One region of the Colwellia sp. Arc7-D genome, then DNA from elsewhere that is predicted to be linked to it. Evidence: predicted binding sites of a transcription regulator. Region 1 holds the regulator's gene; each other region holds the start of a gene.
What was found. Region 1 encodes FliA, which starts transcription of late flagellar genes. Its sites were predicted from a motif close to CTAAAGNTNNNNNNNNNNNNGCCGATA; they were not measured.

Region 1 (2,208 bases):
ACCCATTGAATATTTATCTTAATTGGTATTATATAGAGAAGTTACTTAGATGATAGATCAAGCGAGCGGCTTAAGAAAAATGCAAGATCCCCAACATATTAAAGTCATAGCAGTTTCAGGTGGTAAAGGTGGCGTTGGTAAAACTAATGTCTCATTAAATACCGCTATTTCCTTAGCTCAATTAGGTAAGCGCGTACTTGTGCTTGATGCCGATTTAGGTTTAGCGAATGTGGACGTAATGTTAGGTTTGCGAGTGCAACGAAACTTGTCTCATGTGTTATCTGGTGAGTGTGAACTTGACGATATTATTATTCAAGGTCCCGCTGGTATTAACATTATCCCAGCAACTTCCGGCACACAATCTATGGTGGATTTAACTCCTGCAGAGCATGCTGGGCTTATTCGCGCCTTTAGTGATATGCAAACCAAATTCGATATTTTAATTGTTGATACAGCCGCTGGTATCTCCGATATGGTGCTAAGTTTTTGTCGAGCATCACAAGATGTTTTATTGGTTGTATGTGACGAGCCTACTTCCATTACCGACTGCTATGCCTTAATGAAACTGTTAAGCCGAGACCACGGTTTATTCAAATTTAAAGTCGTAGCAAATATGGTCCGCAGTCCAAAAGAAGGTCAAAATTTATTTGGCAAGCTTTCAAAAGTAACCGATAGATTTTTAGATGTTACTTTAGAGCTTGTTGCTGTTATTCCTTACGATGAAAATATTCGTAAATCAGTGAGAAAACAACAAGCAATTGTCGAAGCATATCCTGACTCTCCAGCGTCTATTGGCTTAAAAGCTCTCGCCAAAAACATTATCAGCTGGCCTGTGCCCAAAGAGGCTTCAGGACATTTAGAGTTTTTCATCGAGCAATTGCTAGAACACTAACGACCAAAAAAGTGAGCTATAGTGGTAAAACTACATACTTATAGTGTTGACAAGTCGGCTTTATTGGAACAACACACGGTGCTTGTGAAGCGTATCGCTTATCATTTACTTGCCCGATTACCTGCCAGTGTTATTGTGGACGATCTTATTCAGTCGGGCATGATCGGCTTACTTGAAGCATCAAATAATTTTGACAATACCAAAGGTGCTAGCTTTGAAACCTTCGCAGGTATTCGCATTCGTGGTGCTATGCTTGATGAGATTCGCCGTGGTGACTGGGTTCCTCGCTCAGTTCACAAAAATAGTCGTATGATCAGCGAAGCAATAAAAAATTTAGAAGCCGAACATGGTCGCGACGTAAGCGACTTTGAGGTGGCTGAAAAGTTAGAACTTTCGATTAACGAATACCATCAAATTTTGAATGATGTTAGTGCAGGTAAAATACTCGGCATTGACGATTTAGGTGTGAGTGAAGATGTAATTGAAGTTGCCCACAGCCAACAGCCTGATGAACCCTATGCTAATATTGAACACAGTTTCTTTAAAAAATCATTGGCCGAATGTATTTCCTCTTTACCCGAACGAGAAGCTTTAGTACTGTCTTTGTATTATGATGAAGAACTTAACCTTAGAGAAATAGGCCAAGTTCTTGATGTCAGTGAATCTCGGGTAAGCCAAATACACAGTCAAGCAATGCATCGATTAAAAGCTCGTATGCAATCTTGGCAAAGTTAAGTAGAATAAATAATATCATCGTAGAATTTTTAAATGTTCTCACCGGAGGGTGCCTTGGATAAAAATATGAAAGTGCTTGTTGTTGACGATTTTTCAACAATGAGACGTATAATCAAAAACTTGTTACGTGACTTAGGTTTTACCAATATTTCAGAAGCTGATGACGGTAACACAGCACTGCCGATGCTTAAAGATGGTAATTTTGAGTTTGTTGTTACCGACTGGAATATGCCAGGCATGCAAGGTATCGATTTACTTAGAGCAATAAGAGCTGACAGTAATTTATCGCATATACCGGTTTTAATGGTAACTGCAGAAGCTAAGAAAGAACAAATTATCATGGCGGCGCAAGCTGGTGTTAATGGCTACATCGTAAAACCATTTACGGCAGCAACCTTAAATGCCAAGCTTGATAAAATTTTCGAGCGTCTCGGTTAATTAATCATTTCTGTTATGCAAGGCCGTCTTATGAGTACAAATACAAGTGTCCATGTTTCTTTAGAGCAAGCAAAGTTGTTGGTTGAATATATTGAAACAGACCAACAAGCTAAAGCCAATGAGTTAATTTCAGAAATACAAAA
Region 2 (2,208 bases), 140 kb from region 1:
TTCAGCCTTTGCTGCATTGATGTTCACTACACCGGATAAAATACAGTGGCACTCTGGGCAAGCGTTAATTAAGCGTTTTGACTTACCCCAAGCGCAACGTTTCAGCAATTGCTTTTGTAGTGAATGTGGCTCTCAGGTTCCATATATCAGCCGCGATGGTGCTTTTTTAATAGTCCCTGCAGGTTATGTTACAGGTGATCCTGGCATTAAGCCTTCAGCAAATATTTTCTGGGCAGAACGACCTTGTTGGTTCGAAGAAGGTAAGCAAGCAGAGAACTTTGAAGACTACCCGAACTAATTTTCCTTAAGCATTATAAGAAGAATGTTATTCGTTATATATTGCTGCGCTAGTGATGTTAGCTCAGCAATAATATTGTTTTAATTTATATATTGTTTTAATTTAAATATTAGTTTCGATTTTATAGTTCAGATTGTTGCTCATCACTATCACTTAGCGCATCGACAAAAGCCTGTAATCCTGATTGTACTAACGCATAAGTTTTATCAATATTCTCAGTAACATCACCCTCTAATACTTTTAAACCGCCAAGAATATCTTTCGCTTCACCAAAACCTTGGTCAATACCGCCACTAATAATGTCAACAAAAGCCGTTAGCGACTCCTCCTGACTCATTTGTGGATTTTGTTCTCGATAAGCACCTAAAAATTGAGTACTAAAAGATACAATACGCTCTGCCGTTGCTTCTGGGCTAAAGTCGATGCCTGACTCATAAGCCTCTTCAACATTTTTTTCAACCCCTGATGCCTTAAGCGCTTCGTTTATTCCTTGTAACGCCGTTTTTAATACCAATGACAGCGGTTGATCGCCAACGGTTGTATTGTACTTCAGTGAAGATTCTATAATTGCTGCATTAAGCTGCTTTTTGCTACTAACAAAAATAGAGTCTTGCGTTGGGTTAATTTTTTTCTCTTGTGCAAGTTCAGATACTTGTTGCCCCACAGGCTTACTATCAGAATTTTCTGACGCTTTTGTTAATGATCTAACATCTTGACTGTAAGTATCATTAGGCTTAATGGGTGAGCTCATAAAATTAACCTTCTATTTTCAAAACGTATCTAAAGTATCGGCACATTGGAGTATAACTTAAGTTTCGAGCTGTATATATTTCATGCATAACCTAAGGAGTTTGTACCTTGTTTATGTAAAGCTAATATCAATCAAGCTAAGCGAGTAAATATTTATATAAGCAACAAACACTTACCTTAATGGTTTAGGCATATAGCATCAGAATTTATATACCTTAAACGGTAAGTGCTATATGTTAGGAGCATCAACATTTAACAATTAAAAAAAATGGCATTAAAAGTAGATTTAAAACAATTCCTAGACGATGAGGGCAACGAAATAGCATTAACTGATCAAGCAAAAACAGTGTTCTATTTTATTACTAACATCGTGCTTTGCGTTACCAAACATATTGAGCAACCAACCGTTGAGGTAGATTTGAAATGTAGTACTCGAGCAAAAAATCTTGATTGTGAAGGTAGCATTAAAGCCAGTTGCTTAGCACCTAACATGATTAATTGGCATTGCGATTGTTGTGAAGCCAGTGGAAGTATCTCAAATTGGCAATATAGCAAGTGGGACAAGCAGTTGCGCACACTCCATTAAGACTTAAGTCAGTACTAACAAATGACATAAGTCTTCAGTAAAAGTAAAAGTAAAAGTATTTAAATTTACCTCTACTGCTTCATTTTAATCACCAGGTTATTTTCAACAATCTTTAATTTTTCAAGCAAGGCTTCCCTTGAGTCTGCTGACATGAGTACGTGGCCGACTTCGCTACTGGTGCTGTCTCGTTCACCAACCAAAATTCCAGGCTCAACTTTACATTTAAATTGCTTAACTTCTTTAAGTTCCTTAAGTAATGCTATGCCTGACACCTCATCAACAATGCCTGCTCCTGGGTGGATCATAAACACACAAGAAAATTTCTTCGCCTTTACCGGTAAGGGTTTTGGTGTGGCTGCGGTTTCAAGTTCAACATAGGTTTTCCAAGGGTTGAACCCATAAGCATATTCAATCAACTCCATGTAATAACCCCCCGGCGGTCGAACGGCCATTTCGCCGAATACAGGGCCATTTTTTGTCAGGTAAAACTCGGCATGTGTCATACCATTTTTAACGCCAAAGCCAGCGATAACACGATCATTAATATTTATAATATTTTCTAATAACTCTGCTT
Region 3 (2,208 bases), 1.4 Mb from region 1:
TCAATTTGAAGCGGTTCGCCTCATTGTTGTTAGTAACTAAATTTCCGCCATAAATGACAAAAAGGCTACACCCTTTGTGTAGCCTTTTTTCTAACGAAAATTCAAAAGGAATATCTTAAGATGGGTGCTAACCCTGACTTTATTTACCAACCACCAATGAGCCCATATCTTGATATTATTTATCAAGATAACGATATTGTTGTGCTTAATAAACCCAGCGGATTACTCACTGTGCCAGGTCGATTACCTGAGCACCAAGACTGCTTGCAAAATAGAGTGCTAAAAGTGCTGCCAACAGCAACAGTTGTGCATCGTTTAGATATGGCAACTTCAGGCATTATTTTAATGGCATTAAATAAGCCTGCTCATGTCGCGATAAGTCGTCAATTTGAAAAAAGATTAACGCAAAAAAGCTACATAGCTAGAGTATTTGGTAAAGTTGAAAACGCACAGGGCTCTGTTGATCAACCCTTGATTTGTGACTGGCCAAATAGACCAAAACAAAAGGTAGATCATGAACAAGGTAAAGCGGCATTAACTCATTATAAAGTTTTAAGTTATCGTGAGAACAAAGACAACCAAATAACAACCCTGCTTGAGCTAACTCCTATAACGGGTCGTTCTCATCAACTACGGGTGCACATGTTATTTATTGGTCACCCCATTATTGGTGACCGACTGTATGCTCACGAACAAGCATTAAATTGTAGTAATCGTTTGCAGTTACACGCCAAAATTCTACAAATAGCACACCCCGTTACTGAGAAAACCTTGGCCTTTACAAAAGCTTGCCCATTTGATTAATACGATGAATTACTAGGGTTAATTAAAGAAAACATCAATAACGTCGATAATATATTTACATCACCTTTAGTAAGTCTATAGTGTTAATTAATCAACGGTCAGAGGAAAACTTTTTATGCATTTGAATACAAAGCCTATAGTTTTTTTCATATTATTAGCTGTATCGACTTTAGTTATAAATAACGTTTACTCATCTCCATTTTTGCCATACCAGGAAGCACAACAAACAGAAGATACTCAGCCCAATGGCAAAGGGGATCCTGAAAAAGCTGAAGAGATTAAACCTGAGGTGGCAGCAACTAACACTGAGGCGACACAAGACGAAGCAACAGAAGACGACCATCAACATGATGTCATTATTAATCTGCCCGTAAATGCATTTGACCAACAACAGCAAGATATTAAGCATTATTTAACGCAAGAGAAAATCATCCCGATAATGGTTGGAACAGACAAATATCTAACGATAATCAATCAACACACCACACCCGTAAATAAAGGCGTTATGGTGTTAATTCCGGATTGGCAGCAAAGTATAACAACCCCTTATGCACTTAATCAGCTGCGTAAAAATATGCCTGATCAGGGTTGGACAACAATAACGTTACACCCACCAAATAAGCCTGAAGGCTACCCTTCACAGGCATTAACAGCAGAAGAGCGAAATAAAGAAAATATTGAAATACTTGAAAACTATGGCAAAAAATTTGCTGAGGTCATGCAAGCGACTATTGAACAAGCCAAGCGTTTTCCTGGTGGAATTATTGTAATAGCTGAGGGTAATAATAGTGCGGTATTGCTCGATATTTACCAACAAGGCTTAGTAGGCGCACCCGCTGCGTTTATTATGCTTAGCAGCTATATGCCGACACAACCAGCGAGCGAAAAAATAGCTCAACAACTGGCTGTTACAGACTATCCAATTCTTGATTTATATTTACAGCGCGATCATCATTTAGTACAAGCCAACGCTATATTAAGAAAAGCGTCAGCGAAAAGAGAACTGAAAATATATTTTCGACAAAAACAATTAAGTAATCAAGTCACAGGTTACTATCCTAAAAATAGCTTAACCAAAGAAATTATAAGCTGGCTTAACTCAATGGGTTGGTAAGTTCTCAAGTGAAACATCTCTTAAAAACAGCATGATTATTGTCATGCTATTTTTTGCTGACAAATTTTGCCCAAGACAGTAATAATTCTCGAAAGTCTTCGCGCCCACAAGAAGAGGAGTCTTGTAAATCAAAATCAATACCTTCTTCAATAAGTGAGTCTGGTAATACTTCTAAACCGTCCATACTCGCATTGGTTTGAACGGTTACATCACCTCGATTAAAAATAACCGTATACTCGTTACCTGTAATCGTAATTTCTAACTGTTTTTCTGCTTCAATATCTGCGATC
Region 4 (2,208 bases), 1.0 Mb from region 1:
ACTCACCTATGCTCAATGTTGCCAACCATTAATAATGGCAACAATACCAGCAAACTCTCCTGAACAATTAATGCGATCTCGCTACTCAGCTTACGCGACTAAAAATGCAGAATATATTTATCTTACCTATGCAAAAGCAAGTCAGCTTGAACAGTCGATTGTTGACATTGAACAGTGGGCTGCACAAACAAAATGGTTAAAACTTGTTATTCATAATGCTAGCGAATATCAAAAAAATAAAATAAATAAAGAAAGTGCTCAAGTTGAATTTTCGGCCTTTTATCAGCATCAGGGGCAAATATGGCAAATGCGTGAGAACTCGAACTTTATAATTGAAGATAACGCTTGGCGTTATTTAGATGGCGATGTATCAGACAGTAAAGTGTTAATTAAACCTAAAAGAAACGATACTTGTTTTTGTCAGAGCAATAAAAAATTTAAACAATGTTGCGCTAAAGCATTTTAAACAACAGCTGACAAAAATTCTGATTTATCTAACGAGTTTTTTATTCCTGAAAACCAAGCATCAGCATTAAACTCAGCTTTTGGTTGAGTTTGCTCTAATGTTTTATCTTTATATTTCTGCTGACAATACAAACTTGTATTACTTATTACTTGCTGGTTTATAAAGCTAGCATCGTCACGAAACGCCAAAGGATTGGGGGTTAATGCATTCAATAAACGTAAATGGTCTAACTGTTTAGATTCAATTAGGACAGCTTGATTAAAAAGTTGAGTATCTTCAATGTTCTTTAAGGCGATAGGTGCTTCATTTGGCAGTTGAAAATGTTTTCGTAATTGTTCTGTTGAAGTCGTGTTTTCAGGCGTAATAGTTTGTGGAAGTTTGAACTGACTGTGCGCTCGCACATCATCGGTTAGCATCGCCAATAATAACGAAAAATCAGAGCGACGTTTGTTATGAACGCTTTCATTAAGCTGTTCGCCTAATTGAAGTTCATGTACAAGTATGTCGTTTGATAATGCGTCTACTGTCAAAATAATCTACTTATTGATTGCCGATAATACTTTATCGGCAATCAAATAAATTACTTTATAGCTAAGTTGAATTAATTATGTATTTTTATAATAAATACATAATGTTGTACAGTTATCACTCATTAACTTGCAATGTGTTTAATCGGCCAACTGAGAATGAAACTTGCTCCGCCATTTTCACTATCAACAACAGAGGCACTGCCTCCATGCCATTCCATAATACGGCATACAATCGCTAGACCTAAACCAAAGCCTCCCGTTTCACGATTACGAGAAATATCACCACGGGAAAATGCATCAAATATGGTGCATTTAAAATCATCACAAACACCCTCACCATTGTCGGTAACTATTACCTGACAGTGTTCAGCGTTTTTCGAAATAGCGATGTCTATTTTACCGTTTCCATATTTTATAGCGTTGGATATATAGTTGTTCAGCGCGCGAGCAATAAATTGACGATCAACGTCAACTTTGTCATCACCAATTGAATTAGTAATATTAAAGCTTTGCTCAAACTGTTGATAATTACCCACCTGATTTTTAACAATATCAACCATCGATTCTTGAGAAAAATTTAGCTGTGGCTTTTCATTATCGAAACTAGCATAAATCAACATTTCGTTAATAAGCTGTTCTAATTCACAAATATCTTTACTTATAGCGTTACGGTATCTTTCTTGTTTGGCTTTATCATCGGTACACGCTAGCATTTGTAAGGCAAACTTGGTGCGTGCTAAAGGAGTGCGCAGTTCATGCGCTACCGCTGTAGACAATTCTTTATGAGCATCTATTAAACGTTTAATACGATGTGCCATGGTATTAAAGGCCGTTACCATAGGTTCGGTCATTGTTGATCTAGCTTTCGGCGCTACCATATCAAAACTTTCTTGGCCAAACGCTATAGCTGTTTTTCGTAGTTGATCCAAATCACGAGATAAAGGGCGTAACCAAAAAAACAATAAGCAGGCTAAACTGGCGAGTAAAATAACACGAATTAAGGCTTCAACTCTTGGCCTTGTTGGCATTTTGGCTGGGCCAAGTACAATCACTGCACCTGTGCTATTGATACGATGATGAATTTCTACAGCATCATTATCATAAAAAATGTGAGTGTTATCTTCTTTGATTACATCATGGCGCTGATGACTGATTTTCTCTACTTGTTGTTCTGACATTAACTTTAATGGCAGTTTCCATTGCTCAGATGCA

Region 2: the regulator FliA is predicted to act here: its motif matches at 1,085-1,111, upstream of DBO93_RS03020 (DUF5610 domain-containing protein).
Region 3: the regulator FliA is predicted to act here: its motif matches at 827-853, upstream of DBO93_RS16005 (DUF3530 family protein).
Region 4: the regulator FliA is predicted to act here: its motif matches at 1,029-1,055, upstream of DBO93_RS08070 (VC2046/SO_2500 family protein).

Annotation. Positions count from the first base shown of each region.
Region 1 is NZ_CP028924.1:826,147-828,354, forward strand. It holds gene DBO93_RS03575 (MinD/ParA family protein) at 50-892, shown strand; gene DBO93_RS03580 (RNA polymerase sigma factor FliA) at 914-1,627, shown strand; gene cheY (chemotaxis response regulator CheY) at 1,682-2,065, shown strand; gene DBO93_RS03590 (protein phosphatase CheZ) at 2,096-2,208, shown strand, end outside.
Region 2 is NZ_CP028924.1:690,752-692,959, reverse strand. It holds gene DBO93_RS03025 (GFA family protein) at 1-298, shown strand, start outside; gene DBO93_RS03020 (DUF5610 domain-containing protein) at 420-1,049, opposite strand; gene DBO93_RS03015 (hypothetical protein) at 1,317-1,634, shown strand; gene DBO93_RS03010 (ATP-grasp domain-containing protein) at 1,706-2,208, opposite strand, start outside.
Region 3 is NZ_CP028924.1:3,709,477-3,711,684, forward strand. It holds gene rapA (RNA polymerase-associated protein RapA) at 1-40, shown strand, start outside; gene DBO93_RS16000 (pseudouridine synthase) at 121-804, shown strand; gene DBO93_RS16005 (DUF3530 family protein) at 920-1,918, shown strand; gene DBO93_RS16010 (YacL family protein) at 1,965-2,208, opposite strand, start outside.
Region 4 is NZ_CP028924.1:1,846,745-1,848,952, reverse strand. It holds gene DBO93_RS08075 (YchJ family metal-binding protein) at 35-466, shown strand; gene DBO93_RS08070 (VC2046/SO_2500 family protein) at 463-996, opposite strand; gene DBO93_RS08065 (ATP-binding protein) at 1,119-2,208, opposite strand, start outside.